One region of the Streptomyces sp. NPDC030809 genome, then DNA from elsewhere that is predicted to be linked to it. Evidence: predicted binding sites of a transcription regulator. Region 1 holds the regulator's gene; the other holds the start of a gene.

Region 1 (14,627 bases):
CTCCTCGGCGGCGTCGCGGTCGGGGAGCACCAGTACGTGTCGAGCGTTCACGGGTCCCATTCTGGGGCACTGCGGGGGCGGGCCGTGTCGGTGGGGCGTGGGATGCTGGACGGCGATGGCCACCAGGAAGAACCCCACCGAAGACCTGCTCGCCCCGCTCACCCTCGCGGTGGGTCAGGAGGAGCTGCTGCTCGACCGCGCCGTGCGGGAGGTGGTGGCCGCGGCCCGTGCCGCGGACGCCGACACCGACGTGCGCGACCTGTCCTCCGAGCAGCTCCAGCCGGGCACCCTCGCCGAGCTGACCAGCCCCTCGCTGTTCTCGGAGCGCAAGGTCCTCGTGGTGCGCAACGCACAGGACCTGTCCGCGGACAGCATCAAGGAGGTCAAGGCGTACCTGGCCGACCCGGTGGAGGACATCAGCCTCGTGCTGCTCCACGCCGGCGGTGCCAAGGGCAAGGGGCTGCTGGACGCGGCCCGCAAGGCCGGGGCCCGCGAGGTGGCCTGCCCGAAGATGACCAAGCCCGCCGACCGGCTGGCCTTCGTACGGACCGAGTTCCGGGCGCTGGGCCGCTCGGCCACGCCGGCGGCCACCGAGGCCCTCGTGGACGCCATCGGCAGCGACCTGCGCGAGCTTGCGAGCGCGGCCGCCCAGCTGTGCGCGGACGTCGAGGGCACCATCGACGAGGCCGTGGTCGGCCGCTACTACACCGGCCGGGCGGAGGCCTCCAGCTTCACCGTCGCCGACCGGGCGGTCGAGGGCAGGGCGGCGGAGGCCCTGGAGGCCCTGCGCTGGTCCCTGTCCACCGGCGTGGCCCCCGTCATGATCACCAGCGCCCTGGCCCAGGGCGTCCGGGCCATCGGCAAGCTCGCCTCCGCTCCGCGCGGCGCGCGCCCCGGGGACCTGGCCCGGGACCTCGGCATGCCGCCCTGGAAGATCGACCGGGTGCGCCAGCAGATGCGCGGCTGGTCGGCGGACGGGGTCTCGGCCGCCCTGCGCGCGATCGCCGAGGCCGACGCCGGGGTCAAGGGCGGCGGGGACGACCCGGAATACGCCCTGGAGAAGGCGGTGGTGGCGGTGGCCCGGGCCGCCCGCCCGGCCCGCCGCGACCAGTACTGACCGACCCGTTCCGACGGCCCCGCGACCCGTTCCGACGGCCCCGCGACCCGTACCGACCGCTCCCGCGACCCGTACCCGCCGCCCGGCCCGCCCGCCTGCCCGCCCGCCTGCCCGGTCCGCCCGCCCCGCCCGGCCGGGCTCAGCCCTGCGGGTCCTGGGGCCGGGAGTCGATGTCGCGCAGGTGGCGGCCGGTGAGGTCGGTGCGGGCCTCCGTGCGGTGGCCCCGGGCGATGTAGTCGCGTACGACGGCCTCCACCGCGTCCTGCGGGGAGCCGATGCCCGCGAGGACCATCACCTCCACGACCAGTTCCGCGTCCAGGCTGATGTCGACCTTGGCCATGCCCCGCCCCTCTCGTCCGTTCCGGGGACTCTAACCGCCCCGGCGCCCCCGGACGGGGCGAAGCCGGACACCCGCGAACCCCGGACATGCCGGAGGCCCCGGTCCCGTCCTGGGGAAGGACGGGACCGGGGCCTCCGGTTCACTTCTGGTGTCCCACACCCGCGTGGCGAACGCAGGCCGCGTGTGGGACGGGGTGCCGGTCAGGAGCGGATGAGAGGGCCCGCTGATTCCGTCCCGGCGATCACATCAGAGTGCTCAGCCCTGGAGGGTGGCAACCTTGGTGGCCAGCGCCGACTTCTTGTTGGCGGCGGCGTTCTTGTGGATGACACCCTTCGAGACAGCCTTGTCCAGCTTCCGCGAGGCGGCACGGGCCGCCGCGGTGGCCTTCTCGGCGTCGCCGGCGGCGACGGCCTCGTTGGCCTTGCGGATGAAGGTGCGCAGCTCGGACTTGACGGACTTGTTGCGAAGGCGGGCCTTCTCGTTCGTCTTGTTCCGCTTGATCTGGGACTTGATGTTCGCCACGAAAGAGCCTTTTCAGGTTCAGAGGTTGATCTTCGGATTGCGTCCCGCGAGCTAGAGGGCAGACGAGACACAGCTGCCCAGGCTACCAGGCCCAGTCGGACCAGCCCAAACCGAGCGCAGCCGCCCGCGCATGGGACCATGGAGCCTGAGTATCCATAGTCATCGCCCGAGAATCAGGACCTTGCGTGCCCGCGATCCCCAGCCACGTGCCCGAGCCGAGCCGTACCGACCCGGCGCTGATCCGCAATTTCTGCATCATCGCGCACATCGACCACGGCAAGTCGACTCTCGCCGACCGGATGCTCCAGCTGACCGGTGTCGTCGACCAGCGGCAGATGCGTGCCCAGTACCTCGACCGCATGGACATCGAGCGTGAGCGCGGCATCACGATCAAGTCCCAGGCGGTCCGTCTGCCGTGGTCGCCCACCGAGGGCGAGGGCCAGGGCAAGACGCACATCCTCAACATGATCGACACCCCGGGCCACGTCGACTTCACCTACGAGGTCTCCCGGTCGCTGGCGGCCTGCGAGGGCACCATCCTGCTCGTGGACGCCGCCCAGGGCATCGAGGCGCAGACCCTCGCCAACCTGTACCTGGCGATGGAGAACGACCTCGCGATCGTCCCGGTCCTGAACAAGATCGACCTGCCGGCCGCCCAGCCGGAGAAGTTCGCCGAGGAGCTGGCGAACCTGGTCGGCTGCGACCCCGACGACGTGCTGCGCGTCTCCGCCAAGACCGGTGTCGGCGTGGACGCCCTGCTCGACCGCGTGGTGCAGACCGTCCCCGCCCCGGTCGGCGTCAAGGACGCCCCCGCCCGCGCGATGATCTTCGACTCGGTCTACGACTCGTACCGCGGCGTCGTGACGTACGTCCGTGTGGTCGACGGCACGCTCAACAAGCGCGAGCGGATCCGGATGATGTCCACCGGCGCCACCCACGAGCTGCTGGAGATCGGCTGCAACTCGCCCGAGATGCTGCCGGCCGACGGCCTCTCCGTCGGCGAGGTGGGCTACCTGATCACCGGCGTGAAGGACGTCCGCCAGTCCAAGGTCGGCGACACCATCACCCAGATGACGGGCGGTGCCACCGAGCCCCTCGGCGGCTACAAGGACCCGAAGCCGATGGTCTTCTCCGGCCTGTACCCGCTGGACGGCTCGGACTACCCGGACCTGCGCGAGGCCCTGGACAAGCTCCAGCTCAACGACGCCGCGCTGGTCTACGAGCCGGAGACCTCCGCCGCGCTCGGCTTCGGCTTCCGCGTGGGCTTCCTCGGCCTGCTGCACCTCGACGTGGTCCGCGAGCGCCTGGAGCGCGAGTTCGGCCTCGACCTCATCGCCACCGCGCCGAACGTGGTCTACCGCGTGGTGCTGGAGGACGGGAAGGAGGTCACGGTCACCAACCCGAGCGAGTTCCCCGAGGGCAAGATCTCCGAGGTGTACGAGCCGGTCGTGCGCGCCACGATCCTCGCCCCGAGCGAGTTCATCGGCGCGATCATGGAGCTGTGCCAGACCCGCCGCGGCACCCTCCTGGGCATGGACTACCTGTCCGAGGACCGCGTGGAGATCCGCTACACCCTCCCGCTCGCCGAGATCGTCTTCGACTTCTTCGACCAGCTGAAGTCCAAGACCCGCGGCTACGCCTCCCTGGACTACGAGCCCACCGGCGAGCAGGCGTCCAGCCTGGTCAAGGTCGACATCCTGCTGCACGGCGACAAGGTGGACGCCTTCTCCGCGATCACCCACAAGGACGCGGCGTACGCGTACGGCGTGCGCCTGGTCGCCAAGCTGCGCGAGCTGATCCCGCGGCAGGCCTTCGAGGTGCCCGTGCAGGCGGCCGTCGGCTCCCGGGTCATCGCCCGCGAGACCATCCGCGCCATCCGCAAGGACGTCCTCGCCAAGTGCTACGGCGGTGACATCTCCCGTAAGCGGAAGCTGCTGGAGAAGCAGAAGGAAGGCAAGAAGCGGATGAAGATGGTCGGCTCCGTGGAGGTCCCGCAGGACGCCTTCATCGCGGTGCTGTCCAGCGACGAGTCCGGCGGCAAGGGCAAGAAGTAGCCACCCCCCGGCAGCCTTGCGGACGGGCCCCTGCGCACTCGCGCAGGGGCCCGTTCGTTATAAAGCGGCCGCTCGGCGCCCCTTACGCGGCGGGCGGACGCCCTCTACGCTGATCTCTGCTCGATGGTTACTCGCCAGTTAACCCACGCGGTGCAGCGTGGTCCGGAGGATGTCTCGTGAGCGACACACAGACCTTGATCGAGAACCGCCCGCCCTCGGTGGCGGCCCTCTTCCTTGAGCGCGTCGCCGCGACCCCGGACGCCGAGGCCTACCGGTACCCGGTGCCCGCGGCCTCCGGCAAGGGACCGGACGACTGGAAGTCGCTCAGCTGGGGGCAGGCCGCCGAGCGCGTGTACGGCATCGCCGCCGGCCTGGTGAGCCTGGGCCTGGAACCCGAGCAGCGCGTGGCGCTCGCCTCCAACACCCGCGTCGAGTGGATCCTGAGCGACCTCGGCGTGATGTGCGCGGGCGGCGCGGTCACCACGATCTACCCCAGCACCAACGCCGAGGAGTCGGCCTTCATCCTCTCGGACTCCGAGAGCCGCATCCTCATCGCCGAGGACGCCGGGCAGCTGGCCAAGGCCCGCGAGCGCCGCGCCGACCTGCCCGAGCTGGCGCACGTCGTCGTCATCGACCCGGCCGGTGCCGAGGCGGCCGAGGGCGACCCCGAGGGCTGGGTGCTGACCCTCGCCGAGCTGGAGGCGCGCGGGGCCGAGTACCTCACGGAGCACCCGGAGGCCGTCAAGGAGCGGGTCGGGGCGATCACCTCCGAGCAGCTCGCCACCCTGATCTACACCTCCGGCACCACGGGCCGCCCCAAGGGCGTCCGCCTCCCGCACGACAACTGGTCGTACATGGCCAAGGCCATCGCCGCGACCGGCCTGGTCACCAAGGACGACGTCCAGTACCTGTGGCTGCCCCTCGCGCACGTCTTCGGCAAGGTGCTGACCTCCGGGCAGATCGAGGTCGGCCACGTCACCGCCGTCGACGGCCGCGTGGACAAGATCATCGAGAACCTGCCGGTGGTCCAGCCCACCTACATGGCCGCGGTGCCGCGCATCTTCGAGAAGGTCTACAACGGGGTCGCCGCCAAGGCCCGCGCCGGCGGCGGCGCCAAGTACAAGATCTTCAAGTGGGCCGCCGAGCTCGCCCGCGAGTACGCCAAGGTCTCGCAGGACAACTTCCGCCGCACCGGCACCGCCTCGGTGCCCCTGGGCCTGGGCCTGAAGCACAAGGTGGCCGACGCCCTCGTCTACTCCAAGCTCCGCGACGCCTTCGGCGGCCGGCTGCGCGCAGCGGTCTCCGGAGCCTCCGGCCTGTCCCCGGAGATCGGCTACTTCTTCTCCGGCGCGGGCATCCACATCCTGGAGGGCTACGGGCTGACGGAGTCCAGCGCGGCCAGCTTCGTCAACCCCGGCGAGGCGTACCGCACCGGCACGGTCGGCAAGCCGCTCCCCGGCTGCGAGGTCCGCATCGCCGACGACGGCGAGATCCTGCTGCGCGGCCCGGGCATCATGGAGGGCTACCACCGCCTGCCGGAGAAGACCGCCGAGGTGCTGGAGTCCGACGGCTGGCTGCACACGGGCGACATCGGCGAGCTGTCCGCGGACGGCTACCTGCGGATCACCGACCGCAAGAAGGACCTCATCAAGACCTCCGGCGGCAAGTACGTGGCCCCGGCCGAGGTCGAGGGGCAGTTCAAGGCGGTCTGCCCGTTCGTGTCGAACATCCTCGTGCACGGCGCGGACCGCAACTACTGCACCGCCCTCATCGCCCTCGACGAGCCCGCCATCCTCGGCTGGGCCAAGGACCACGGCCTGGAGGGCAAGTCCTACGCCGAGATCGCGGCGGCCCCGGAGACCCGCGCGATGGTCCAGGGCTACGTGGACACCCTCAACCAGGGCCTCCAGCGCTGGCAGACGATCAAGAAGTTCGCGCTGCTGCCACGGGACCTCGACGTCGAGCACGGGGAGCTGACCCCGAGCCTGAAGCTGAAGCGGCCGGCCGTCGAGCGCGAGTTCAAGGCGGTCATCGACGGCATGTACGAGGGGGCGCGCGAGGCGTAGGCCGGCCGGGCGGGGGTGCGCCCCCGCCCGCCGCGGGGTCCCGCTCCCCGCCGCCGGGGCGGCCGGACCGGACGGTCGGCCGCCCGTCCGGCGGTGCGGGAGAATGGACCCATGCCTTCCGTACTGCCCGACGGCGAGCCCATGCCCGAAGACGGGTCGCTGCCCGCGTCCGCCCTGACCGGAGCGGCGGACCGGCCCCTCGGGTTCTACCTGCACGTGCCGTACTGCGCCACCCGCTGCGGCTACTGCGACTTCAACACGTACACCGCCACCGAGCTGCGCGGCACCGGCGGGGTCCTCGCCTCCCGCGAGAACTACGCCGAGACCCTCGCCGAGGAGGTCCGCCTCGCCCGCAAGGTGCTCGGCGACGACCCGCGCGAGGTCCGCACGGTCTTCGTCGGCGGCGGCACGCCCACCCTGCTGCCGGCCGCCGACCTCGTCCGCATGCTCGCCGCGATCCGCGAGGAGTTCGGCCTCGCGGCCGACGCCGAGATCACCACCGAGGCGAACCCGGAGTCCGTGGACCCCGCCTACCTGGCGGAGCTCCGGGCGGGCGGCTTCAACCGGATCTCGTTCGGCATGCAGAGCGCCCGGCAGCACGTCCTCAAGGTGCTCGACCGCACGCACACGCCGGGGCGGCCGGAGGCCTGCGTGGGCGAGGCGCGGGCGGCGGGCTTCGAGCACGTCAACCTGGACCTGATCTACGGCACCCCCGGCGAGTCCGACGACGACTGGCGGGCCTCGCTCGACGCCGCCCTCGGCGCCGGACCCGACCACGTCTCCGCGTACGCGCTGATCGTCGAGGAGGGCACCCAGCTGGCCCGGCGGATCCGGCGGGGCGAGGTGCCCATGACGGACGACGACGTGCACGCGGACCGCTACCTGATCGCCGACTCGGTGCTCGCCGAGGCCGGCTACCACTGGTACGAGGTCTCGAACTGGGCCACCTCCGAGGCCGGGCGCTGCCTGCACAACGAGCTGTACTGGCGCGGGGCGGACTGGTGGGGCGCAGGTCCCGGGGCGCACAGCCACGTGGGCGGGGTGCGGTGGTGGAACGTCAAGCATCCGGGTGCGTACGCGGCGGCGCTGGCGGAGGGGCGCTCGCCGGGGGCCGGGCGGGAGCTGCTGTCCGAAGAGGACCGGCGGGTCGAGCGGATCCTGCTGGAGCTGCGGCTGCTGGAAGGGGTGCCGCTGACGCTGCTGGCGCCGGCCGGGCTGGCCGCGTCTCGGCGCGCCCTGGCTGACGGCCTCCTCCAGGAGGCGGCCTACCGGGACGGCCGCGCCGCGCTGACCCTGCGAGGGCGGCTGCTGGCCGATGCGGTGGTCCGCGACCTGGTGGATTGACGGGGCCCCGCCGCTGCGCGGGGCTCTCCCTCCACCCGCCCCTTCCCGAAGCGGGGGCTCCGCCCCACACCCCCGGTTCTCAAACGCCGGACGGGCCGGAGTTCGCCGCCCGGCGGGAAAAGCCGGCAGGGTCGGGGCTACGGGGCCGTGACGAAGTCGATCAGCTCTTCGACGCGGCCCAGGAGGGACGGCTCCAGGTCCTGGTACGAGCGGACGCGGGACAGGACGTGCTGCCACGCCGCCCCCGTCTCGGACGGCCAGCCCAGCGCCCGGCAGACGCCCGTCTTCCAGTCCTGGCCGGGCGGGACCACCGGCCAGGCGGGAATCCCCAGGGAGGACGGTTTCACGGCCTGCCAGACGTCCACGTACGGGTGGCCGACGACCAGGACGTGCGGGCCGGCGACCGCGGCGGCCAGCCGGGACTCCTTCGAGCCCGGGACCAGGTGGTCGACCAGGACGCCCAGCCGGGCGTCCGCGGCCGGGGCGAAGTCCGCGACCACCGCCGGCAGGTCGTCCACGCCCTCCAGGTACTCCACGACCACGCCCTCGATCCGCAGGTCGTCGCCCCACACCCGTTCCACGAGCTCCGCGTCGTGGCGGCCCTCCACGTAGATCCGGCCCGCCCGCGCCACCCGGGCCCGGGCCCCCGGGACGGCCACCGAGCCCGAAGCCGTACGGGCGGGGGCGGCGGGCCGGCGGGCCGGGCGGACCAGGGTGACCGGCGCGCCCTCCAGCAGGAAGCCGCGCGGCTCCAGCGGGAACACGCGGCGCTTGCCGAAGCGGTCCTCCAGCGTGACCGTGCCGCCCTCGCAGGCCGTCACCGCCCCGCAGAAGTCCGTACCGGCCACCTCGACCACCAGGCCGGGGTCCGCGGGCACCTCCGGCACCGGTCGGGCCGCGCTCCGCTTCCACGGCGGGGTCAGGTCGGGTGAGTATTCGCGCATTCGGACGACACTAGGCAGGGGCGGGCCCTCAGGGGGCCGACACGCCGAAACGCTCCGCCAGTGTGGCGCGTTGCGCACGGACGAACGCCGCGTCCACCACCGCGCCGTGCCCGGGCACGTACGCCGCCTCCTCGCCGCCCAGGGACAGCAGCCGGCCGAGGGCGGCGGGCCACTGCCTGCGGACCGCGTCGCCGCCGGCCTGGGGCTCGCCGGACTCCTCCACGAGGTCCCCGCAGAACACCACCTCGCGCTCGCCGGGCACGCACACCGCGAGATCGTGCCGGGTGTGCCCGGGGCCGACGTTCGCCAGCAGCACCTGCACCCCGCCGAGCTCCAGCGTCCACTCGCCCGAGACCAGGTGCCGGGGCGGGACCAGCAGCTCCACCGCCTCCGCGGCCTCCTTCTCGGCCAGGCCGTGCCGGACCGCGGAGTCCCGGAGCAGGTCGCGCCCCGCGAGCATCAGCCCGTCCAGCCCCACCGCCCCGTACACCTCGGCCCCCGAGAAGGCCGCCGCGCCCAGGACATGGTCGAAATGGCCGTGCGTGAATGCGATATGGGTCACTCTGCGGCCCGCCAGCCGCTCCGCCTGCGCGCGCACCTCGGCCCCCTCGCGCACGCAGGAACCGGGGTCGATCAGGAGGACCGCATCGTCCCCGACCACCAGTCCCACCGTGCAGTCCCACACCGGGAGGCGCCGCCGGCCGGTGCGTCCGGTCAGCCCTTCCCACCCCGCCTCTTCCCATCGGACGTCCATGCCGCGACGCTACCTTGACGGGCCGCCCTTGCTAGGGGCGTACCTCCCCGCCGTACACTGACCGGGGGATCTCTGGCACTCGGACGGCACGAGTGCCAGCAGCAGGACCGCAACGGAAACGAACAGGCATCACAGCTGGAGGTGTGCGCGATGCTCAGCGAACGCAGACTCGAGGTGCTGCGCGCCATCGTCCAGGACTACGTCGGGACGGAGGAGCCGGTCGGCTCCAAGGCACTCACGGAGCGCCACAAGCTCGGCGTGTCGCCTGCCACCGTGCGCAACGACATGGCGGTGCTGGAGGACGAGGGCTACATCGCCCAGCCGCACACCAGCGCCGGCCGCATCCCGACCGACAAGGGCTACCGGCTGTTCGTCGACAGGCTCGCGGGGGTCAAGCCCCTGTCCTCGCCGGAACGCCGCGCCATCCAGAACTTCCTGGACGGCGCCGTGGACCTCGACGACGTCGTCGGCCGCACGGTCCGGCTGCTCGCGCAGCTGACCCGGCAGGTGGCGGTCGTGCAGTACCCGTCGCTGACCCGCTCGACGGTGCGGCACGTGGAACTGCTCGCGCTCGCGCCCGCCCGCCTGATGCTCGTCCTGATCACCGACACCGGCCGGGTCGAGCAGCGGATGGTCGACGCGCCCGCGCCCTTCGGCGAGGCCGCGCTGGCCGACCTGCGGGCCCGGCTCAACAGCCGGGTCGTCGGCCGCCGGTTCGCGGACGTGCCGCAGCTGGTGCAGGACCTGCCCGAGTCGTTCGAGACCGACGACCGCGGCACGGTGCAGGTGGTCCTCGCGACCCTGCTGGAGACCCTGGTCGAAGAGACCGAGGAGCGGCTGATGATCGGCGGCACCGCCAATCTCACCCGCTTCGGGCACGATTTCCCCCTCACGATCAGGCCGGTGCTGGAAGCGCTGGAGGAGCAGGTCGTGCTCCTCAAGCTGCTCGGCGAGGCCAATGAATCGGGCATGACCGTACGCATTGGGCATGAGAACGCCTACGAGGGACTGAACTCCACGTCCGTCGTCTCGGTCGGCTACGGTTCGGGCGGCGAAGCAGTCGCCAAACTCGGCGTGGTCGGACCGACCCGCATGGACTACCCCGGAACGATGGGAGCGGTACGCGCAGTGGCACGTTACGTCGGACAGATCCTGGCGGAGTCGTAAGTGGCCACGGACTACTACGCCGTACTCGGCGTGCGCCGCGACGCGTCCCCGGACGAGATCAAGAAGGCCTTCCGCAAGCTCGCGCGCGAGCTGCACCCGGACGTGAACCCCGATCCCAAGACGCAGGAGCGCTTCAAGGAGATCAACGCCGCGTACGAGGTGCTGTCGGACCCGCAGAAGAAGCAGGTCTACGACCTCGGCGGGGACCCGCTGTCGGCCTCCGGCGGCGGGGGCGGCGCGGGCGGCTTCGGCGCCGGCGGCTTCGGCAACTTCTCGGACATCATGGACGCCTTCTTCGGGCAGGCGTCGCAGCGCGGTCCGCGCTCGCGCACCCGCCGCGGCCAGGACGCGATGATCCGCCTGGACCTGGAACTCGACGAGGCGGCCTTCGGGACCACCAAGGAGCTCCAGGTCGACACGGCCGTCGTGTGCACCGGCTGCTCCGGCGAGGGCGCCGCACCCGGCACCTCCGCGCAGACCTGTGACATGTGCCGCGGCCGCGGCGAGGTCTCCCAGGTCACCCGGTCCTTCCTCGGCCAGGTCATGACCTCGCGCCCCTGCCCGCAGTGCCAGGGCTTCGGCACCGTGGTCCCGACCCCGTGCCCCGAGTGCGCGGGCGACGGCCGGGTCCGCTCCCGCCGCAGCCTCACGGTCAAGATCCCGGCCGGCGTGGAGAACGGCACCCGGATCCAGCTGTCCGGCGAGGGCGAGGTCGGCCCCGGCGGCGGCCCCGCCGGCGACCTGTACGTGGAGATCCACGAGCTCCCGCACCCGGTGTTCCAGCGGCGCGGCGACGACCTGCACTGCACGGTCACCATCCCGATGACGGCGGCGGCCCTGGGCACGAAGTGCCCGCTGGAGACGCTGGACGGGATGGAGGAGGTGGACATCCGGCCCGGTACCCAGTCCGGCCAGTCCATCCCGCTGCACGGGCGCGGAGTCACGCACCTGCGCGGCGGAGGCCGCGGCGACCTCATCGTCCACGTCGAGGTCCAGACCCCGAACAAGCTGGACCCGCAGCAGGAGGACCTGCTCCGCCAGCTCGCCAAGCTGCGCGGCGAGGAGCGCCCGCTGGGCCAGTTCCAGCCCGGGCAGCAGGGTCTCTTCAGCCGCCTGAAGGACGCCTTCAACGGCCGCTGACCGCCGCTGCGAGGCCGTTTTCAACGCCGCCGACCGGTCGCCGTTCCGCCGCCCGCACGGGCGGCGGACGGCCCGTGGCGGGTTCCGTCCGGCGGACTATGCCAGGCGGATGACCTGATTCGGCCTGCTGCGGGGGACATGGCACGATGCGCTCATGTCCTCCGCACTGAGCGCCCTCTGCCGGTACCCGGTCGTGCAGGCTCCCATGGCGGGCGGCGGCTCCTGCCCCGAGCTGGCCGCGGCCGTCTCGGCGGCGGGCGGACTCGGCTTCCTGGCGGGCGGCTACAAGACCGCCGACGGCATGTACCAGGAGATCAAGCGGCTGCGCGCGCTCAGCCCCCACCCCTTCGGGGTCAACCTGCTGATGCCGCAGCCGGCGGCCGCCGACCCGGCCTCGGTCGAGGCCTACCGGGGGCAGCTCGCCGGCGAGGCCACCTGGTACGACACCCCGCTCAGCGAGGACGTCTTCGCCTGCTCCGACGACGGCTACGACGCCAAGGTCGCGATCCTGCTCGACGACCCGGTGCCCCTCGTCTCCTTCACCTTCGGCTGCCCCGACCCCGCGACCCTCGACGCGTTCCACCGGGCGGGCACCCGTACCGCCGTCACCGTCACCTCGGCCGAGGAGGCCCGGACCGCGCAGAGCGCCGGCGCCCAGGCCGTGTGCGTCCAGGGCATCGAGGCCGGCGGCCACCAGGGCACCCACCGCGACGACCCGGAGGCCGACGGCAGCGGCTTCGGGCTGCTGCCGCTCGTGGCCCAGGTCCGCGAGGCGGTGGCGGTCCCGATCATCGCCGCGGGCGGGCTCATGCGCGGGGCGCAGATCGCCGCCGTGCTGGCCGCGGGCGCGGAGGCGGCGCAGCTGGGCACCGCCTTCCTGCCCTGCCCCGAGTCGGGCGCCAGCCCGGTGCACAAGCAGGCCCTGACCGACCCGCTGTTCGTCCGCACCGAGCTGACCCGGGCCTTCTCCGGGCGCCCGGCCCGCGGGCTGGTCAACCGCTTCATGCGGGAACACGGCCCCTACGCGCCGGCCGCGTACCCGCAGGTGCATCATCTGACCACCGGACTGCGCAAGGCCGCCGCGGAGGCGGGCGACCCGCAGGGGATGGCCCTGTGGGCCGGACAGGGCCACCGGCTGGCCCGCACCCTGCCCGCCGGGCAGCTGGTGGAAGTGCTCGCGGCCGAACTGGCCGAAGCGCAGAGTGCGTTGCAGATGAGGAGTGCGTCATGACCGCCCCCGTGTTCGTGGTCGACAAGGTGCCCGCCGGACCGCAGTTCGTCCTGGACGGACCCGAAGGCCGGCACGCGGTCTCCGTGAAGCGCCTGGAGCCCGGCGAGGAGGTCGTCCTCACCGACGGGCAGGGCGCCTGGGCCGAGGGCGTGGTCGCCGCCGCCGAGGGCAAGGACCGGCTGGTGGTCGACGTACGGGCGGTGTCCGAGGAGCCCGAGCCCGACCCGCGGATCACCGTGGTGCAGGCCCTGCCCAAGGGGGACCGGGGCGAACTCGCCGTCGAGACCATGACCGAGACCGGGGTGGACGCGATCGTGCCCTGGCAGGCCTCCCGCTGCATCACGCAGTGGCGCGGGGACCGCGGCGCCAAATCCCTGGCCAAGTGGCGCAACACGGCCCGCGAGGCGGGCAAGCAGTCCCGCCGGGTCCGCTTCCCCGAGGTCACCGAGGCCATGTCCACCAAGCAGGTCGCCGCCCTGCTCGCCGGGGCCGACCTCGCCGTGGTCCTGCACGAGGACCGGGACGCCGACAGCGGGGCGCTGGCCCTGGCCGAGCTGCCCGCCACCGGCTCCATCGTGGTCGTCGTGGGCCCCGAGGGCGGGGTCTCCCCGGAGGAGCTGGCGGTGTTCGCGGAGGCGGGCGCCCGCCCGTACCGGCTGGGGCGCTCGGTGCTGCGCACCTCCACGGCCGGCACCGCGGCGGCCGCCGTCCTGCTCGCCCGCACCGGCCGCTGGTCGTAGCCCGCCCCACCGGGATCCACGGCTCCAGAGCCCGTCGAGCGGGCTCCGGCCGCCCGGTCGCTACGATGCGGGGAACGATCACGCTACGGAGGCGAAGCCCATGGCAGGGGAACCGCAGGCGGACTGCCTGTTCTGCAAGATCGTCAAGGGGGAGGTCCCCGCGACGATCGTGCGCGAGACGGAGACCACGGTCGCGTTCCGCGACATCAACCCGCAGGCCCCGACGCACGTCCTGGTGATCCCCAAGGCGCACTACCCGGACGCGGCCTCCCTGGCCGCCGCCGAGCCGGTGCTCGCCGCCGACGTGCTGCGCGCGGCCGGCGAGGTCGCCGCCGAGGAGAAGGTGGACGGCTCGGGCTACCGGATCGTCTTCAACACCGGCGCCGGTGCGGGCCAGACCGTCTTCCACGCCCACGCCCACGTGCTCGGCGGGCGCGGCCTCGAATGGCCGCCCGGGTAGCAGAACGTGTCCGTACGCGAATTCGTGGTGCTCGGCACCGCGAGCCAGGTCCCGACCCGGCACCGCAACCACAACGGGTACCTCCTGCGCTGGGACGGACAGGGCATCCTGTTCGATCCCGGCGAGGGGACCCAGCGGCAGATGCTGCGCGCCGGGGTGGCCGCGCACGACATCGACCGCATCTGCGTCACGCACTTCCACGGGGACCACTCCCTGGGGCTGGCGGGGGTCATCCAGCGGATCAACCTCGACCGGGTGCCGCACCCGGTCACGGCCCACTTCCCGGAATCCGGCCAGAAGTTCTTCGACCGGCTGCGGTACGCCACCGCCTACCGCGAGACCGTCGTGATCGACGAGGCCCCGGTGGCGGCGGACGGGCTGCTCGCCCAGGGGCCCTCGTACGCCCTTGAAGCGCGGCGGCTGAGCCACCCCGTCGAGTCCTTCGGCTACCGGGTCACCGAGCCGGACGGGCGGCGGATACTGCCCGGGCTGCTGGCCGCCCACGGGATCACCGGCCCCGACGTGGGCCGGCTCCAGCGCGAGGGCGAGCTGCGGGGGGTCACCCTCGACCAGGTCAGCGAGGTCCGGCGGGGGCAGAGCTTCGCCTTCGTCATGGACACCCGGCTGTGCGAGGGCGTCCACGCGCTCGCCGAGGGCTGCGACATGCTCGTGATCGAGTCGACCTTCCTCGACGCGGACGAGCGGCTGGCCACCGAGCATGGCCACCTCACGGCCGCGCAGGCGGCCC
Region 2 (14,627 bases), on a different contig from region 1:
CCGTCCCGGGGCTCCGCCCCGGACCCCCGGTCCCCGAGCGCCGGACGGGCCGGATGCTCCGGCCGAGCCCCGCGAAGGCCAGGTCGTGTCTTTCGGATAGTGCCGGTCAGGCCCGCGGCGTCTGGTGCCACTGCGTTCGCTGCGCTCACTCCGTCTCGGCTCTCTCGGCCTTCCTTCGGATGCCGAGCGCATCGCAAGGCGGAGGGTGGACCGCCGTACCGGACGTACTCGGTCTGCCCGACAGCTCGGCATCCAAGGGCCTTCAAGAAGAGCCGAGACGAAGCGAGCGGAGCGAGCGCAGTGCGGCGAGGCGCGGTGCCAGGCGTCGCGGGTCAGGCAAGATCCGGAAGACACGGCCTGGAGGGGCGGTCGAGCACAGGGGGCGGCTGCGCCGCCCGCGCGCCCGGCTCTGAGAGACTGGGCCGGATGAACGAGACACCGCCGCCGCCCCGCGTACGCGCCGAGATCGACCTGGCCGCCGTACGGCACAACGTGCGCACGCTGCGCGACCGCGCCCCCAGGTCGCAGCTGATGGCCGTGGTGAAGTCCGACGCGTACGGCCACGGCGCCGTGCCCTGCGCCCGCGCGGCGCTGGAGGCGGGCGCGACCTGGCTGGGCACCGCCACCCCCGAGGAGGCGTTCGCGCTGCGCGCGGCCGGGATCGACGCGCCGGTCATGTGCTGGCTGTGGACCCCGGGCGGCCCCTGGCAGCAGGCGGTGGAGCTGGGCATCGACGCGGGCGTCAGCGGCATGTGGGCCCTGGAGGAGGTGCGGGCCGCGGCCCGGGCCGCCGGTCGGCCCGCCCGCATCCAGCTCAAGGCCGACACCGGCCTCGGCCGCAACGGCTGTCAGCCCGCCGACTGGCCCGAGCTGGTGGGCGCCGCCGTCGCCGCGCAGGCCGAGGGCACCGTCCGGGTCACCGGCCTGTGGTCCCACTTCGCCTGCGCCGACGAGCCCGGCCACCCCTCCATCCAGGCGCAGCTGGACGTCTTCCGGGAGATGGTCGGCTACGCCGAGAAGGAGGGCCTGGAGCCCGAGGTCCGGCACATCGCCAACTCCCCGGCCACCCTCACCCTCCCCGAGACCCACTTCGACCTGGTCCGCACCGGGATCGGCATCTACGGGGTCTCCCCGGCCCCCGAACTCGGCACCCCCGCCCAGCTCGGGCTGCGCCCGGCGATGACCCTGCGGGCCTCGGTCGCCCTGGTGAAGGAGGTGCCGGGCGGCCACGGCGTCAGCTACGGGCACCACTACGTGACCGAGGGCCCGACCCGCCTCGCCCTGATCCCCGTCGGCTACGCGGACGGCGTGCCCCGGCACGCGTCCGGCCGCGGCCCGGTGCTCGTCGGCGGCACGGTCCGCACGGTGGCCGGCCGGGTGGCGATGGACCAGTTCGTCGTGGACGTGGGCGGCGACCCGGTCCGCACCGGAGACGAGGCCGTGCTCTTCGGGCCCGGGGACGCGGGGGAGCCCACCGCCGAGGACTGGGCGCAGGCCGCCGGCACCATCGCGTACGAGATCGTGACGCGGATCGGTTCCCGGGTCCCGCGCGTCTACCGGAACGTGTGATGCCCGACCCGACCGCGTGAGGGAATGAGGTGCCGTGAGCGAGAACTGGCGCAAGGCCGGATGGGCCGGCGCCGCGATCGGCGTCCTCGCCGCCGGCGCGGCCGCGGGCGTGGCGGTGGAGCGGCTCACCGTCGGCCGCGGCATACGCATGAAGGCCCGCCTCGCCCTCGACGCCGCCGGCCCGTACGGCTCGCTGCGCGGCACCCCGGGCACGGTCCTGGCCGACGACGGCACCGAGCTGTACTACGAGGTGGACGAGCCCGACCCGGCCCTGGTGGCCCCGGGCAAGCGGCGCCGGCTGCGCCGCTCGGACTCCCCGGCCCCGCTCACCGTCGTCTTCTGCCACGGCTACTGCCTCTCCCAGGACTCCTGGCACTTCCAGCGGGCCGCCCTGCGCGGCGCGGTCCGCGCGGTCTACTGGGACCAGCGCAGCCACGGGCGGTCCGGCCGGGGCCTGGCCCAGGCCGACGGCGAGCCGCTCACCATCGACCGGCTCGGCCGGGACCTGAAGGCCGTCGTGGACGCGGCCGCGCCGGAGGGCCCGCTGCTGCTCGTCGGGCATTCCATGGGCGGCATGACGATCATGGCCCTGGGCGCCCTCTTCCCGGAGCTGGTGCGGGAGCGCGTGGCCGGCGCGGCCTTCATCGGCACGTCGAGCGGCCGGCTCGGCGAGGTCACGTACGGGCTGCCGGCCGCCGGGATGGGGCTGGTGCGCCGGGTGCTGCCCGGGGTGCTGCGGGCGCTGGGCTCGGAGGCGGAGCTCGTGGAGCGCGGCCGCCGGGCCACCGCCGACCTGTTCGCGGGCATGATCAAGCGCTATTCCTTCGGCTCGAAGGACGTGGACCCGGGGGTCGCCCGGTTCGCCGAGCGGCTGATCGAGGCCACCCCCATCGACGTGGTCGCCGAGTTCTACCCGGCCTTCGAACAGCACGACAAGACCGCCGAGCTGGACGTCTTCGCCCCGGTGCCCACCCTGGTGGTGGCCGGAGGCAGGGACCTCATCACCCCCGCCGCGCACGGCGAGACCATCGCCGGCCGGCTGCCCGGGACGGACCTGCTGCTCCTGCCGGAGGCCGGGCACCTGGTCATGCTGGAGCACCCCGAGGCGGTCAACGGTCGGCTGGCGGAGCTCCTCGCGCGCGCCGGGGCGGGACCGGCAGCCGTTAACGTTGGCCGGTATGGAAGCAGCACCGCACACCCGGCCCCTTGAGGCCGACGCGCAGAGCACCCCGCAGACCACCGCGCAGATCACCGTCGACTCCCCGGAGCGGATGCAGGACCTCGGGCGGAAGCTCGCCGGGCTGCTGCGCCCGGGCGACCTCGTCCTGCTGACGGGCGAGCTGGGCGCGGGCAAGACCACCCTGACCCGGGGACTCGGCGAGGGCCTGGGCGTGCGCGGGGCGGTGACCTCGCCGACCTTCGTCATCGCCCGGGTGCACCCCTCGCTGGTGGACGGCCCGCCGCTGGTGCACGTGGACGCGTACCGGCTCGGCGGCGGTCTCGACGAGATGGAGGACCTGGACCTCGACGTCTCGCTGCCGGATTCCGTGGTCGTGGTCGAGTGGGGCGACGGGAAGGTCGAGGAGCTGTCGGACGACCGGCTGCACGTGGTGATCGCGCGGGCGGTCGGGCACGAGGAGGTCCTCGACGACGTGCGCACCGTGACGGTGACCGGGATCGGCGGCCGCTGGGCGGACGCGGGCCTGACGGAACTGCGCCTTCCGTGAGCCGGTACAGCTGCGGGTACTGATTCCGACAAGTTGTCGGCAACCTGTTGCGCCGGCGGCGCGGGACATGGTCACATGGTAGCGAGACCTGGTTAGGTCTACCTAAGTACGGCTTCCCGGGCCCAGGAGGTTGCCATGCAGGCACCAGAGCGCGCTGAAGTCCCCGCCGCCCCCGTCTCCGCTCCCGCGCCCGTCGCCGGAACCGCCGCGGCCGGCGCCCCCGGGCTCGCCGGGCTGTCCGTCCGCGACCTGCTCGCCTCGTGCGCCGCGGCCACCGCGGTCTCCACCCCGCCACGGGCGGCCTCCCGGATGCGCCCGGCCGAAGGCCCCGGCGCCGAGGCCGCGTAAGCGGGCAGCACCGGGTCCCGGCACCCGGCGGGGGCGTCACCGGAACGGGTCAACTCGCGGCCCGGCCGCAGCATGCCCGCTGCGTGCCCGCGGCGCGGTCCGGGCCGTGCGCCCTACGGGACGACGACCACCTTCGAGTTGATCGTCGCGAAGGTCCACATCGCATCCCCGTCGGCACGGGTCATGCGGATGCCGCCGGTCTTCTTCTTCGGGTCCGGCTCCGGCATGGAGCCGTCGGCGCGGGCGCTGAAGCCGATGGTCACGCGGTTGACGCTGGCGAACCGCACGACGTGCTCGATCGGGACCCCGTCCGAGCCGGTGGTGGTGCCGGTGCGCGAGCCGACCAGGTACGTGCCGGGCGTCGGGCTCACCGTGCTGGGCACCACCGCGAAGGTGCGCGGCTTCTTCCCCGGCTCCCCGACCAGCCAGACCTGCTTGAGGCCGAGCGAGTAGACGACGCGTACGCCGGTCCCGGAGTTCGCGGGCACCGGCGGGGTCTTGCCCTGGGCGGGCTTCGCGGCCGGGACGCTCGGGGAGACCCGGGCCGGCTGCCGGGCGGTGCCCCCGTCCTCGGGGATGCTCGCCGAGGCCTGGTAGGCGAGGAAGCACACCACACCGACCGCCGCGGCGGTGAGCCCGGCCACGATTCCGGAGCTGCTGCGTGCCACCTTGTTTCCCGCCTCTCGCTTCGCCCTCCGGGGTCCCCTGGAACCCCCTGGGCTGAAGGTAGCAGCCGGGCCCGGGCCCGCCGGGGCCGCCATTGCGCGCGCCCCCGGAGACGTAGGCTGTTCGCGTGCTCTTGCTCGCAATGGATACCGCCACACCCGCCGTCACCGTCGCCCTCCACGACGGCGGCTCCGTCGTCGCCGAGGCGCACCAGGTGGACGCCCGCCGCCACGGGGAGCTCCTGCTCCCGTCCGTGGACAAGGTCCTCGCCGAAGCCGGCCGGACGCTCGACGAGCTGACCGGCATCGTCGTCGGCGTCGGCCCCGGCCCCTACACGGGGCTGCGGGTGGGCCTGGTGACGGCCGCGGCCTTCGCCTCCGCCCTCGGCGTTCCCGTGCACGGCCTGTGCACCCTCGACGGCCTCGCGTACGCCGCGCAGGACGCCGGCATCGAAGGCCCCTTCACCGTGGCCACCGACGCCCGCCGCAAGGAGGTGTACTGGGCCCGCTACGCCGACCCCCGCACCCGCCTGACCGACGCCGCCGTGGACCGCCCGGCCGACATCGCCGAGCAGGTCGCCGGCCTTCCGTCGGTCGGCGCCGGAGCCCTCCTGTACCCGGAGGTCTTCACCGACGCCCGCGGCCCCGAGCACCAGTCGGCGGCGGCCCTGGCCGCCCTCGCGGCCGAAAAGCTGGCCGCCGGCACGGAATTCCTGCCTCCGCAGCCCATGTACCTGCGCCGCCCCGACGCGCAGGTGCCGAAGAACTACAAGGTGGTCACCCCCCGGTGACGGACGTACAGCTCCGCGAGATGCGCTGGTGGGACATCGCACCGGTGCTGGAACTGGAGCACGACCTCTTCCCCGAGGACGCCTGGTCGGCCGGCATGTTCTGGTCCGAGCTCGCCCACGCCCGCGGCCCGCAGGCCACCCGGCACTACGTGGTGGCGGAGGACCCCGACGGCCGGCTGGTCGGCTACGCGGGCCTCGCCGCCGCGGCCGACCTCGGCGACGTGCAGACCATCGCGGCCGCCCGCGACCAGTGGGGCAGCGGGCTCGGCGCCCGGCTGCTCACCGACCTGCTGCAGGCCGCGTCCGACTTCGAATGCGCCGAGGTGCTGCTGGAGGTACGGGTGGACAACACCCGCGCCCAGCGCCTGTACGAGCGGTTCGGCTTCGAGCCGATCGGCTTCCGGCGCGGCTACTACCAGCCCGGCAACGTGGACGCCCTCGTGATGCGCCGTGCCGACCCCGCAAGCAACCCCGGCCCCGTACAAGGAACTGAGACCCATGGCTGACGAACCCCTCGTCCTCGGCATCGAGACCTCCTGCGACGAGACCGGCGTCGGCATCGTCCGCGGCCACACCCTGCTCGCGGACGCCGTCGCGTCCAGCGTCGACGAGCACGCGCGCTTCGGCGGCGTGGTCCCGGAGGTCGCCTCCCGCGCCCACCTGGAGGCGATGGTCCCCACCATCGAGCGGGCCCTGAAGGAGGCCGGGGTCAGCGCCAAGGACCTCGACGGCATCGCCGTCACCGCCGGTCCCGGCCTGGCCGGCGCGCTGCTGGTCGGCACCTCCGCCGCGAAGGCGTACGCGTACGCGCTCGGCAAGCCGCTGTACGGGGTCAACCACCTCGCCTCGCACATCTGCGTGGACCAGCTGGAGCACGGCGCGCTGCCCGAGCCCACGATGGCCCTGCTGGTCTCCGGCGGGCACTCCTCGCTGCTGCTCGCCCCCGACATCACCAGCGACGTACGGCCGCTCGGCGCGACCATCGACGACGCGGCGGGCGAGGCCTTCGACAAGATCGCCCGCGTGCTGGACCTCGGCTTCCCCGGCGGTCCGGTCATCGACCGGCTCGCGAAGGAGGGCGACCCCTCGGCGATCGCCTTCCCGCGCGGTCTGACCGGGCCGCGGGACCCCGCGTACGACTTCTCCTTCTCCGGGCTCAAGACGGCCGTGGCCCGCTGGATCGAGGCCAAGCGGAACGCGGGCGAGGAGGTGCCGGTGCGGGACGTGGCGGCTTCCTTCCAGGAGGCCGTGGTGGACGTGCTCACGCGCAAGGCGATCCGCGCGTGCAAGGACGAGGGCGTGGACCACCTGATGATCGGCGGCGGGGTCGCGGCCAACTCGCGGCTGCGCTCGCTGGCGCAGGAGCGGTGCGACGACGCGGGGATCGTGCTGCGGGTGCCGCGGCCGAAGCTGTGCACGGACAACGGGGCGATGGTCGCGGCCCTCGGCGCGGAGATGGTCGCCCGCAACCGGCCGGCCTCGGACTGGGACCTGTCGGCGGACTCCTCGCTGCCGGTCACGGACCCGCACGTGCCGGGGAGCGGGCAGGGGGAGGCGCACGGTCACTCACACGGTCACGGGCACGGCCATGGACACGGTCACGGTCACGGCCACTCGCACGACCACGTGCACGAGCTGAGCAAGGACAACCTCTACTCATGACCATGACGGTCGCCCTGATGTGGGAGGCCCGGGCCGCCGGCGGCCGGGGGGCCGAGCTGCTGGAGTGGGCCCGGGCGCAGGTCCTGGCCCGCGACCCGCTCCGGCGGGAGCTGTTCCGGGCGCCGCAGGACCGGGTCCTGGTCATCACGTGGTGGTCGGCGTCCTCCCTCGCGGAGGAGCTCCCCGAGCTCCCGGAACCGGCCCCGGACCTGATCACCCGCCCGGTCCACCGCTGGCGCTTCGAATCAATCGACTCCTCGTAAGGGGTCTCCGCCCCCTGACCCCCGCGCCTCAAACGCCGGCGGGGCTCGATTTTGCCTCGCAGGGTCTGTCCTGCGGGGCCCATTCCAGCCCCGCGGGCACACCTCCAGCCTCGCCGGCGTTTGAGGCGCGGGGTCTGGGGCGGAGCCCCAGTTCGGGAAGGGGCGGGTAGGGGAAAGCCCCGCAGGGATCCGAGCCGGGCCCTTCGGGGGCTCCGCCCCCGCACCCCCGCGCCTCAATCGCCGGCGAGGCTTGATGTGGGGGCTCCGCCCCCGCACCCCCGCGCCTCAAACGCCGGCGAGGCTTGATGTGGGGTGGCCCCGCCCCCGCACCCCCGCGCCTCAAACGCCGGCGAGGCTGGTTGGGGGTTCTGGCCCGGCCCCCGGGCCTCAAGCGTCGGCGGGCCTGGAATGCGGCCCCGCGGGGTCGGAGCGGGCTGGTGGGGGGGCGGTTATGGTCATGGCCATGCCGTCGCGCACGCTGCCCCCGCCTCCACCCCCCGCGCACCTGCGCGCCTGGCTGGACCCGGCACGGGTGCGCACCGAGCGGGCCGCAGCCCTCGCGGACCTGGCCCGCCACAGCCTCGGCCTCCCCCGGCTGCTCACCCTCTGGCTGGTCGCCGCCGTCTGCGCGCTCGGCTGGTCCTTCCTCGGCATGGCCCTGACCGCTTTCGAGGAGGGCGGCCGCAGCGAGACCGCGGTCGGCCTGTTCTTCGCCGTACTGGGCACGGGAGTGCTGGTCCCGGCCGGGCGCTGGGCGGCCGCGGCCGCCCGCCACGACCGCGAGGTGCGCCGGCTCCAGGGCGCCTGGGCCCAGGTGTGCCCGGATCCGGCGGTGGACGCGGCGCTCCGGGACCCGGCCCGCAGCCTGGGCTGGCTGCTCTCCTCGCTGGTGCTGTGCACGGCCGGCCTGTGGGTGACCTTCGGGATGTCGGTCGAACTCCGGCCCGGCGCGGACACGTACGCGGAGGTGGCCTCCCCGATGGGGCTCGGGATGATCCTCTGGATCACCGGCCTGCTCGGCGTGGCCCGCGCCGCGGCGCACTACCGCTGGGCGGTCCACGTGCACGGCACCGGCCGCCCCGGCCCCCTCCAAGACCCCGCCCCCGACCCGTTCGCCGGCCGGCTCCCGGAACCCTCCCCGACCCCGCCGCCCGCCCGCGGCCAGTCGCCGGCCTAGCCCCCCGCAGCCGTGCCGTCGGCCGGGGCCGGGGCCGGGGCCGCGACCGGGGTCCCGATCAGCATCGACGGGGCACCCGCGACGCGGGTCAGGACGACCGTGGCCGCGTTGCGGCCCTGGGGTTTGACCTTGCGGCGGAGTTCTTCCGGTTCGACGGCCGAGCCGCGCTTCTTGACGGTGAGCACCCCGACCTCCCGCTCGCGCAGCAGCGCCTTGAGCTTCTTCAGGTTGAAGGGCAGGACGTCGGTGATCTCGTAGGCCGTGGCGTACGGGGTCGGGCGCAGCTCGTCGGCGGTGACGTACGCGATGGTCGGGTCGATGAGCCGGCCGTTCACGGCCGCGGCCACCTCGGCGACGAGGTGCGCGCGGATGACCGCGCCGTCCGGCTCGTAGAGCCACCGGCCCACCGGGCCCGGCTCCGGGTCGGGCAGCGGTTCGGCCGTGGCCAGCGAGTCCCCGCGCGGGAGCAGGGTCGCGCGGACCGTGCCGGGGGCGGTGCCGAACCACAGCACGGCCTCCTTGACGTCCCCGCCGTCCGAGATCCACTCGGCCTCCGCCTCGGCGGGCACCGCCTCGTGCGGAATCCCCGGGGCGATCTTGATCGCCGCGTACTGCGCCGTACGGGCGGCCCCGACGGCCCAGGACAGCGGGGGCGAGTACGCCTCCGGGTCGAAGATCCTGCCGCGTCCGCCCCGCCGCGCCGGGTCCACGAAGACCGCGTCGTACCCGCTGGTGTCCACCTCGGTGACGTCCGCCTCGCGGACCTCGATCAGGTCGGCCAGGCCCAGTTCCTCGGCATTGGCGCGGGCCACCGCCGCGGTCAGCGGGTCGCGGTCCACGGCCAGCACCCGGATCCCGGCCCGGGCGAGCGCGAGGGCGTCCCCGCCGATGCCGCAGCACAGGTCGGCGAGGCTGCGCACGCCGAGCGCGGCGAGCCGCTCGGCGCGGTACGCGGCCACCGAGGCGCGCGTGGACTGCTCGACCCCGTGGGGCGTGAAGTACATCCGGTACGCGTCCTGCGCACCGAACTTCGCCACCGCGCGCTGCCGCAGCCGGGCCATGCCCAGGGCGGCGGAGACGAGCCCGGCGGGGTGGTCCCGGCGCAGCCGGGTCGCGGTCGCCAGTTCCTGCGCCGGGTCGTGGTCGCGCAGGGCGGTGAGGAGGGCCCGGCCCTCCTCGGTGCGCAGCGCGGCGAAGGCCTCCACTGCGGGGTCGGCGGCGGGGTCGGCTGCGGTGCCGGAGCCGGGGTCGGCTGCGGCCGGCGGGTGGGCGTTCACCTGCTCATTGTCGGCCAGTCGGTGGAAGGTGTGCGCTCGCCGGGGCCCTCCTCAGGGTGTCGCCGCGGCGCGGGAGTCCGCGGGTGACAGCATCCGCGCCATGCAGCTAGTACGACAAAAGGAACAAAAAGCCTCAACGGGAGCAGTGCGCGGCCGGTTCGGGGTGGCGCTGGCCGCGCTCCTGGTCGCCGCCCTCGGCACGGCCTGCGGGGCGGACGGGGACTCCGACGCCGAGCGGGCCGCCAAGGCCAAGGCGCTCGGCGGCCCGGCCGCAGCCGCGGACGCCGCCGCGAAGCTCCGGCAGGCCGAGGCGGCCCGGCTCGCGGCCGTCAAACGGTGGGGCCTGGCCCAGGTCCCGCTCAAGCCGCCGGCCCCGCCGAAGGAGAAGCCGGCGATCACCACCCGCCAGGGCTTCGAGATCGAGGGCGCCGAGGACGCCGACCAGCTCCCCCCGGTGTTCACGACCGTGCCCACCCAGGAGAAGGTCGTCTTCCTGACGATCGACGACGGCGCCGAGAAGGACCCCGAGTTCCTGCGGATGATGCAGGAGCTGCAGATCCCGTACAGCGCCTTCCTGAGCGACTACCTGGTTCGCGAGGACTACGGCTACTTCAAGAAGATGCAGTCCCTCGGCGTCACCCTCAACAACCACACGCTGAACCACCGCTACCTGCCGGCGCTGTCGTACGAGAAGCAGCGGCAGGAGATCTGCGGGCAGCAGGACACCATCCAGAAGCAGTTCGGCCGCCGCCCCACGCTCTTCCGGCCGCCGTACGGCAACTACAACGAGGACACGCTGCGCGCCGCCAAGTCCTGCGGGGTCAAGGCCGTGCCGCTGTGGAACTCCGAGGCCTTCCCGGACCGGATGGACTGGCGGGAATGGGACCGCGACCTGCACGCTGGTGACATCATTCTCACGCACTTCCGGGGCCGCGAGGACTGGAAGGGAACGATGCCTGACATGATCCGTCAGGTCATGAAGACCGTCACGGCCAAGGGATACGCCGTGGCCCGCCTGGAGGACTACTTGTGAGGAACGCGCGCCGGCTGACGGCCGGAACGCTGGCGGCCGGCGCGCTCGTGCTCTCGCTCGGGCTCACCGGATGCGCGCAGAGCGTGGATCCGATCGAGCGGCTGGGGCGCAAGGCCTCGGCCGACGTGACGGGCGGCCCCAGCGCCGGGGCGGCCCGTCCCCGGGCCGCCGGGCCCAGCGCCTCCCCGTCCCCCTCCGCACCCCCGGACGCCCACCGCGCCTGGGGGCTGTCCCGCCCGCTGGAGTTCGCGCCGAAGCCGGCGCGCAAGCCGGCGCTGCCCGCCGCGGCGCCGGGGCGGGTGCCGGTGGTGGACCGGATACCCGTGCCGGCGGGGGAGAAGACCGTCTTCCTGACCTTCGACGACGGTGCGGAGCGGGACCCGCGCTTCCTGAAGATGGCCGCCGACCTCCGACTGCCGATCAGCATGTTCCTGACGGACAGCGTGGCCGGCCCCGGCTACGGCTACTTCGAGAAGCTCCGGGACCTCGGCACGGGCAGCGCCGTGGAGAACCACTCGCTGACCCACCCCAACCTGCGCACCCTGTCGTACGACGCCCAGAAGGCGGAGATATGCGGGCAGCAGGAACGGCTGCAGAAACGCTTCGGCGAGCGGCCCCGCCTGCTGCGTCCCCCGTTCGGCAACTACAACGACGACACCTTGCGCGCCGCCAAGGAGTGCGGGCTCTCCACGGTGGTCCTGTGGCGGGCCTCGATGCAGATCAACAACCTCCGCTACGCCGAGGGCGAGGCCCTCGAACCCGGCGACATCGTGCTCGCGCACTTCCGCGGCCCCGGCGAGCTGAAGGGCTCGACGATCACGGAGATGACCACCCGGATGCTCCGGCGGATACAGGACCAGGGCTACCGGATAGGGCGCCTGGAGGACTACCTCTGACGGCCCGCCCCCGCAGCGCCCCCCGGCCCGCGGGCCCGCCCCCGCTCAGGCCGCCGGCGCCGGCGCCGGCTCGGGATCCGGCCCGGGCGACCGTGCGTCCGCCTCCCGCTGCCGCTCCGCGCTGTCGCTGATCCGCAGCAGCAGGGCGATCATGATCCAGTTGGCCACCAGCGAGGAGCCGCCCTTCGCCAGGAAGGGCAGGGCCTTGCCGGTGAGCGGGATCAGGCCGGTGACCCCGCCCGCCACCACGAAGACCTGGAGCGCGAGCGCCGAGGCCAGGCCCACCGCCAGCAGCTTGCCGAAGGGGTCCCGGGCGCCCAGCGCCATCCGCAGGCCCCGCTGGACCAGCAGCCCGTAGAGCAGCAGGACGGCCATGACCCCGGCCAGGCCCAGTTCCTCGCCCACCGTGGTGAGGATGAAGTCCGAGCGGGCCGCGAAGCCGATCAGCTCCGGGTGCCCCAGGCCCAGCCCGGTCCCCGTGATCCCGCCGCTGCCGAAGCTGAAGAGGGCCTGCGCCGACTGGTCCGAGACGATGCCCGGCGGCCGCCGGTCCGGCGGCAGGAAGATCGCCATCGGCTCCAGCCAGGCCGCGATGCGCCCCTTGACGTGCGGCTCGGTCGAGCCGACCGCGAAGGCACCCACCGCCGCCATGAACAGGCCGCAGACGATCCAGCTGGTGCGCTCGGTGGCCACGTACAGCATCACCACGAAGACGCCGAAGAAGATCAGCGAAGTGCCGAGGTCGCGCTCGAAGACCAGCACCAGCAGGGACACGATCCACACCGTGACGATCGGCCCGAGCTGCCGGCCCGGCGGCAGCCGCATCCCCAGGAACTTCCGGCCCGTCAGCGCCAGCGAGTCCCGGTGGATGACGAGGTACCCCGCGAAGAAGACCGCGATCATGATCTTCACGAACTCGCCGGGCTGGAGCGACATGCCGCCGAGGTAGATCCACCGCTTCGCGCCGTAGGTGTCGGCGGGCATGAAGGCGGGCGCGATCAGGAGGACCAGCGCCACGGCCATCGTGAGGTAGATGTACCGCTGGAGGTGCCGGTGGTCGCGCAGCACCGCCAGGATCGCCAGGCAGATCGCCACGCCGATCACGGTCCACAGCAGCTGCCCGGGCGCGTTCGCCGCCGCGTTCTTGAAGTTCGCCGTGTACGTCTGGTCCAGCCGGGCCAGCAGCACCAGCCCGACGCCCGTCAGCAGCAGCGACAGCGGCAGGATCAGCGGATCGGCGTACGCGGCGAACCGCCGCACGCCCAGGTGCCCCACCAGCGCGAGCAGCGACATGCTGATCGCGAACCCGGAGAGGTTCGCCGGCAGGGCGTCGTTCATCGCCAGGCCCACGCTCGCGTGCCCGCCCACCGTGATCGCGACCACGAAGACGAGCAGCAGGGCCTCGGTGCGGCGGCGCGCCCCGGCCGCCGTCCGGGCGCTCAGGGTCAGTCCGCGCACGGGCCGGGTCCGATGTGCTCGGCAATGGGGCGCTTTATCTTCATATCGTCTAGGACGTTCGCATCCCGTACGAGGTTCCCGGCCGCCCGGTGGCGTCCGCCGGCACCTCCACCCCCGCCGCTGCCCTCGGCGCCCTCGCCATCCTCACCCGTACGGCGGACCGCCGGACGTGTTTCGGGAGATCCGTGGTGGGCACTGTCGGCAATCGGGGGAGGTCGGGAGCCGCCCGGCGGCGCCGCGAGCAGCCGTGGGCCGCGGTTCCCCGGGGGTCCCCCCGCAACATCGCGCCGCGCGAATTGGCACTCCGCTTGACCGAGTGCTAATCACCGGAATAGTCTCGGGCCTGGCACTCGCCCCTGGTGAGTGCCAACACAGCGACGGGCAGGTCCGGCACCCGCGACGACGGATCCACCTGGTCGCCACCTCAGACAGTTAACCCCGTGAGATCTCCGAAGGGGGAGGTCGGATCGTGACGACCGCCAGCTCCAAGGTTGCCATCAAGCCGCTCGAGGACCGCATCGTGGTCCAGCCGCTCGACGCCGAGCAGACCACGGCCTCTGGCCTGGTTATCCCGGACACCGCGAAGGAGAAGCCCCAGGAGGGCGTCGTCCTCGCCGTGGGCCCGGGCCGCTTCGAGGACGGCCAGCGTCTCCCGCTGGACGTCAACGTCGGCGACATCGTGCTGTACAGCAAGTACGGCGGCACCGAGGTGAAGTACAGCGGCGAGGAGTACCTCGTCCTCTCGGCTCGCGACGTGCTCGCGATCGTCGAGAAGTAATCACCCCGAAGCAGATTTGCTTTGAACTGCGCCCCTGGCCACCCCGCTGAAGCCGGGCGGCGAGGGGCGCAGTTCGTTGAAACCCAGATTTTTCGAGAGGGCTGAACCGCTCCCATGGCGAAGATCCTGAAGTTCGACGAGGACGCCCGTCGCGCCCTCGAGCGCGGCGTCAACAAGCTTGCCGACACGGTCAAGGTGACGATCGGCCCCAAGGGCCGCAACGTCGTCATCGACAAGAAGTTCGGCGCCCCCACCATCACCAACGACGGTGTCACGATCGCCCGCGAGGTCGAGATCGACGACCCGTACGAGAACCTGGGCGCCCAGCTCGTCAAGGAGGTGGCGACCAAGACCAACGACATCGCGGGTGACGGCACCACCACCGCGACCGTCCTGGCCCAGGCGCTGGTCCGCGAGGGTCTGCGCAACGTCGCCGCCGGCGCCTCCCCGGCCGCCCTGAAGAAGGGCATCGACGCCGCGGTCAAGGCGGTCTCCGAGGACCTCCTCGCGACCGCCCGCCCGATCGAGGACAAGACCGACATCGCCGCCGTGGCCGCGCTCTCCGCGCAGGACCAGCAGGTCGGCGAGCTCATCGCCGAGGCGATGGACAAGGTCGGCAAGGACGGTGTCATCACCGTCGAGGAGTCCAACACCTTCGGCCTGGAGCTGGAGTTCACCGAGGGCATGGCCTTCGACAAGGGCTACCTCTCCCCGTACATGGTCTCCGACCAGGAGCGTATGGAGGCCGTCCTCGACGACCCGTACATCCTGATCAACCAGGGCAAGATCTCCTCCATCCAGGACCTCCTGCCGCTGCTGGAGAAGGTCATCCAGGCGGGTGGCTCCAAGCCGCTGCTGATCATCGCCGAGGACGTCGAGGGCGAGGCCCTCTCCACCCTCGTCGTGAACAAGATCCGCGGCACCTTCAACGCGGTGGCCGTCAAGGCCCCCGGCTTCGGCGACCGCCGCAAGGCGATGCTCCA

What was found. The regulator HrcA, encoded in region 1, represses chaperone genes, less so after heat shock. The targets are predictions, from matches to a motif close to TTNGCACTCNGNNNNNCNGAGTGCNAA.
Region 2: the regulator HrcA is predicted to act here: its motif matches at 13,163-13,189, upstream of groES (co-chaperone GroES).

The regions. Positions count from the first base shown of each region.
Region 1 is NZ_JBVIDV010000002.1:159,126-173,752, reverse strand. Features, by position in the region: gene ACZ407_RS03490 (hypothetical protein) at 1-60, opposite strand, end outside; gene holA (DNA polymerase III subunit delta) at 116-1,117, shown strand; gene ACZ407_RS03480 (DUF2191 domain-containing protein) at 1,257-1,457, opposite strand; gene rpsT (30S ribosomal protein S20) at 1,713-1,979, opposite strand; gene lepA (translation elongation factor 4) at 2,165-4,033, shown strand; gene ACZ407_RS03465 (AMP-dependent synthetase/ligase) at 4,210-6,099, shown strand; gene hemW (radical SAM family heme chaperone HemW) at 6,211-7,443, shown strand; gene ACZ407_RS03455 (DUF3097 domain-containing protein) at 7,581-8,387, opposite strand; gene ACZ407_RS03450 (MBL fold metallo-hydrolase) at 8,416-9,141, opposite strand; gene hrcA (heat-inducible transcriptional repressor HrcA) at 9,292-10,308, shown strand; gene dnaJ (molecular chaperone DnaJ) at 10,309-11,448, shown strand; gene ACZ407_RS03435 (nitronate monooxygenase) at 11,603-12,679, shown strand; gene ACZ407_RS03430 (16S rRNA (uracil(1498)-N(3))-methyltransferase) at 12,676-13,419, shown strand; gene ACZ407_RS03425 (histidine triad nucleotide-binding protein) at 13,520-13,879, shown strand; gene ACZ407_RS03420 (ribonuclease Z) at 13,886-14,627, shown strand, end outside.
Region 2 is NZ_JBVIDV010000004.1:228,233-242,859, forward strand. Features, by position in the region: gene alr (alanine racemase) at 427-1,569, shown strand; gene ACZ407_RS07790 (alpha/beta fold hydrolase) at 1,604-2,779, shown strand; gene tsaE (tRNA (adenosine(37)-N6)-threonylcarbamoyltransferase complex ATPase subunit type 1 TsaE) at 2,748-3,296, shown strand; gene ACZ407_RS07800 (hypothetical protein) at 3,432-3,644, shown strand; gene ACZ407_RS07805 (hypothetical protein) at 3,758-4,312, opposite strand; gene tsaB (tRNA (adenosine(37)-N6)-threonylcarbamoyltransferase complex dimerization subunit type 1 TsaB) at 4,438-5,100, shown strand; gene rimI (ribosomal protein S18-alanine N-acetyltransferase) at 5,121-5,606, shown strand; gene tsaD (tRNA (adenosine(37)-N6)-threonylcarbamoyltransferase complex transferase subunit TsaD) at 5,599-6,762, shown strand; gene ACZ407_RS07825 (hypothetical protein) at 6,765-7,025, shown strand; gene ACZ407_RS07830 (hypothetical protein) at 7,489-8,202, shown strand; gene ACZ407_RS07835 (class I SAM-dependent methyltransferase) at 8,199-9,479, opposite strand; gene ACZ407_RS07840 (polysaccharide deacetylase family protein) at 9,580-10,512, shown strand; gene ACZ407_RS07845 (polysaccharide deacetylase family protein) at 10,509-11,408, shown strand; gene ACZ407_RS07850 (FtsW/RodA/SpoVE family cell cycle protein) at 11,454-12,866, opposite strand; gene groES (co-chaperone GroES) at 13,336-13,644, shown strand; gene groL (chaperonin GroEL) at 13,759-14,627, shown strand, end outside.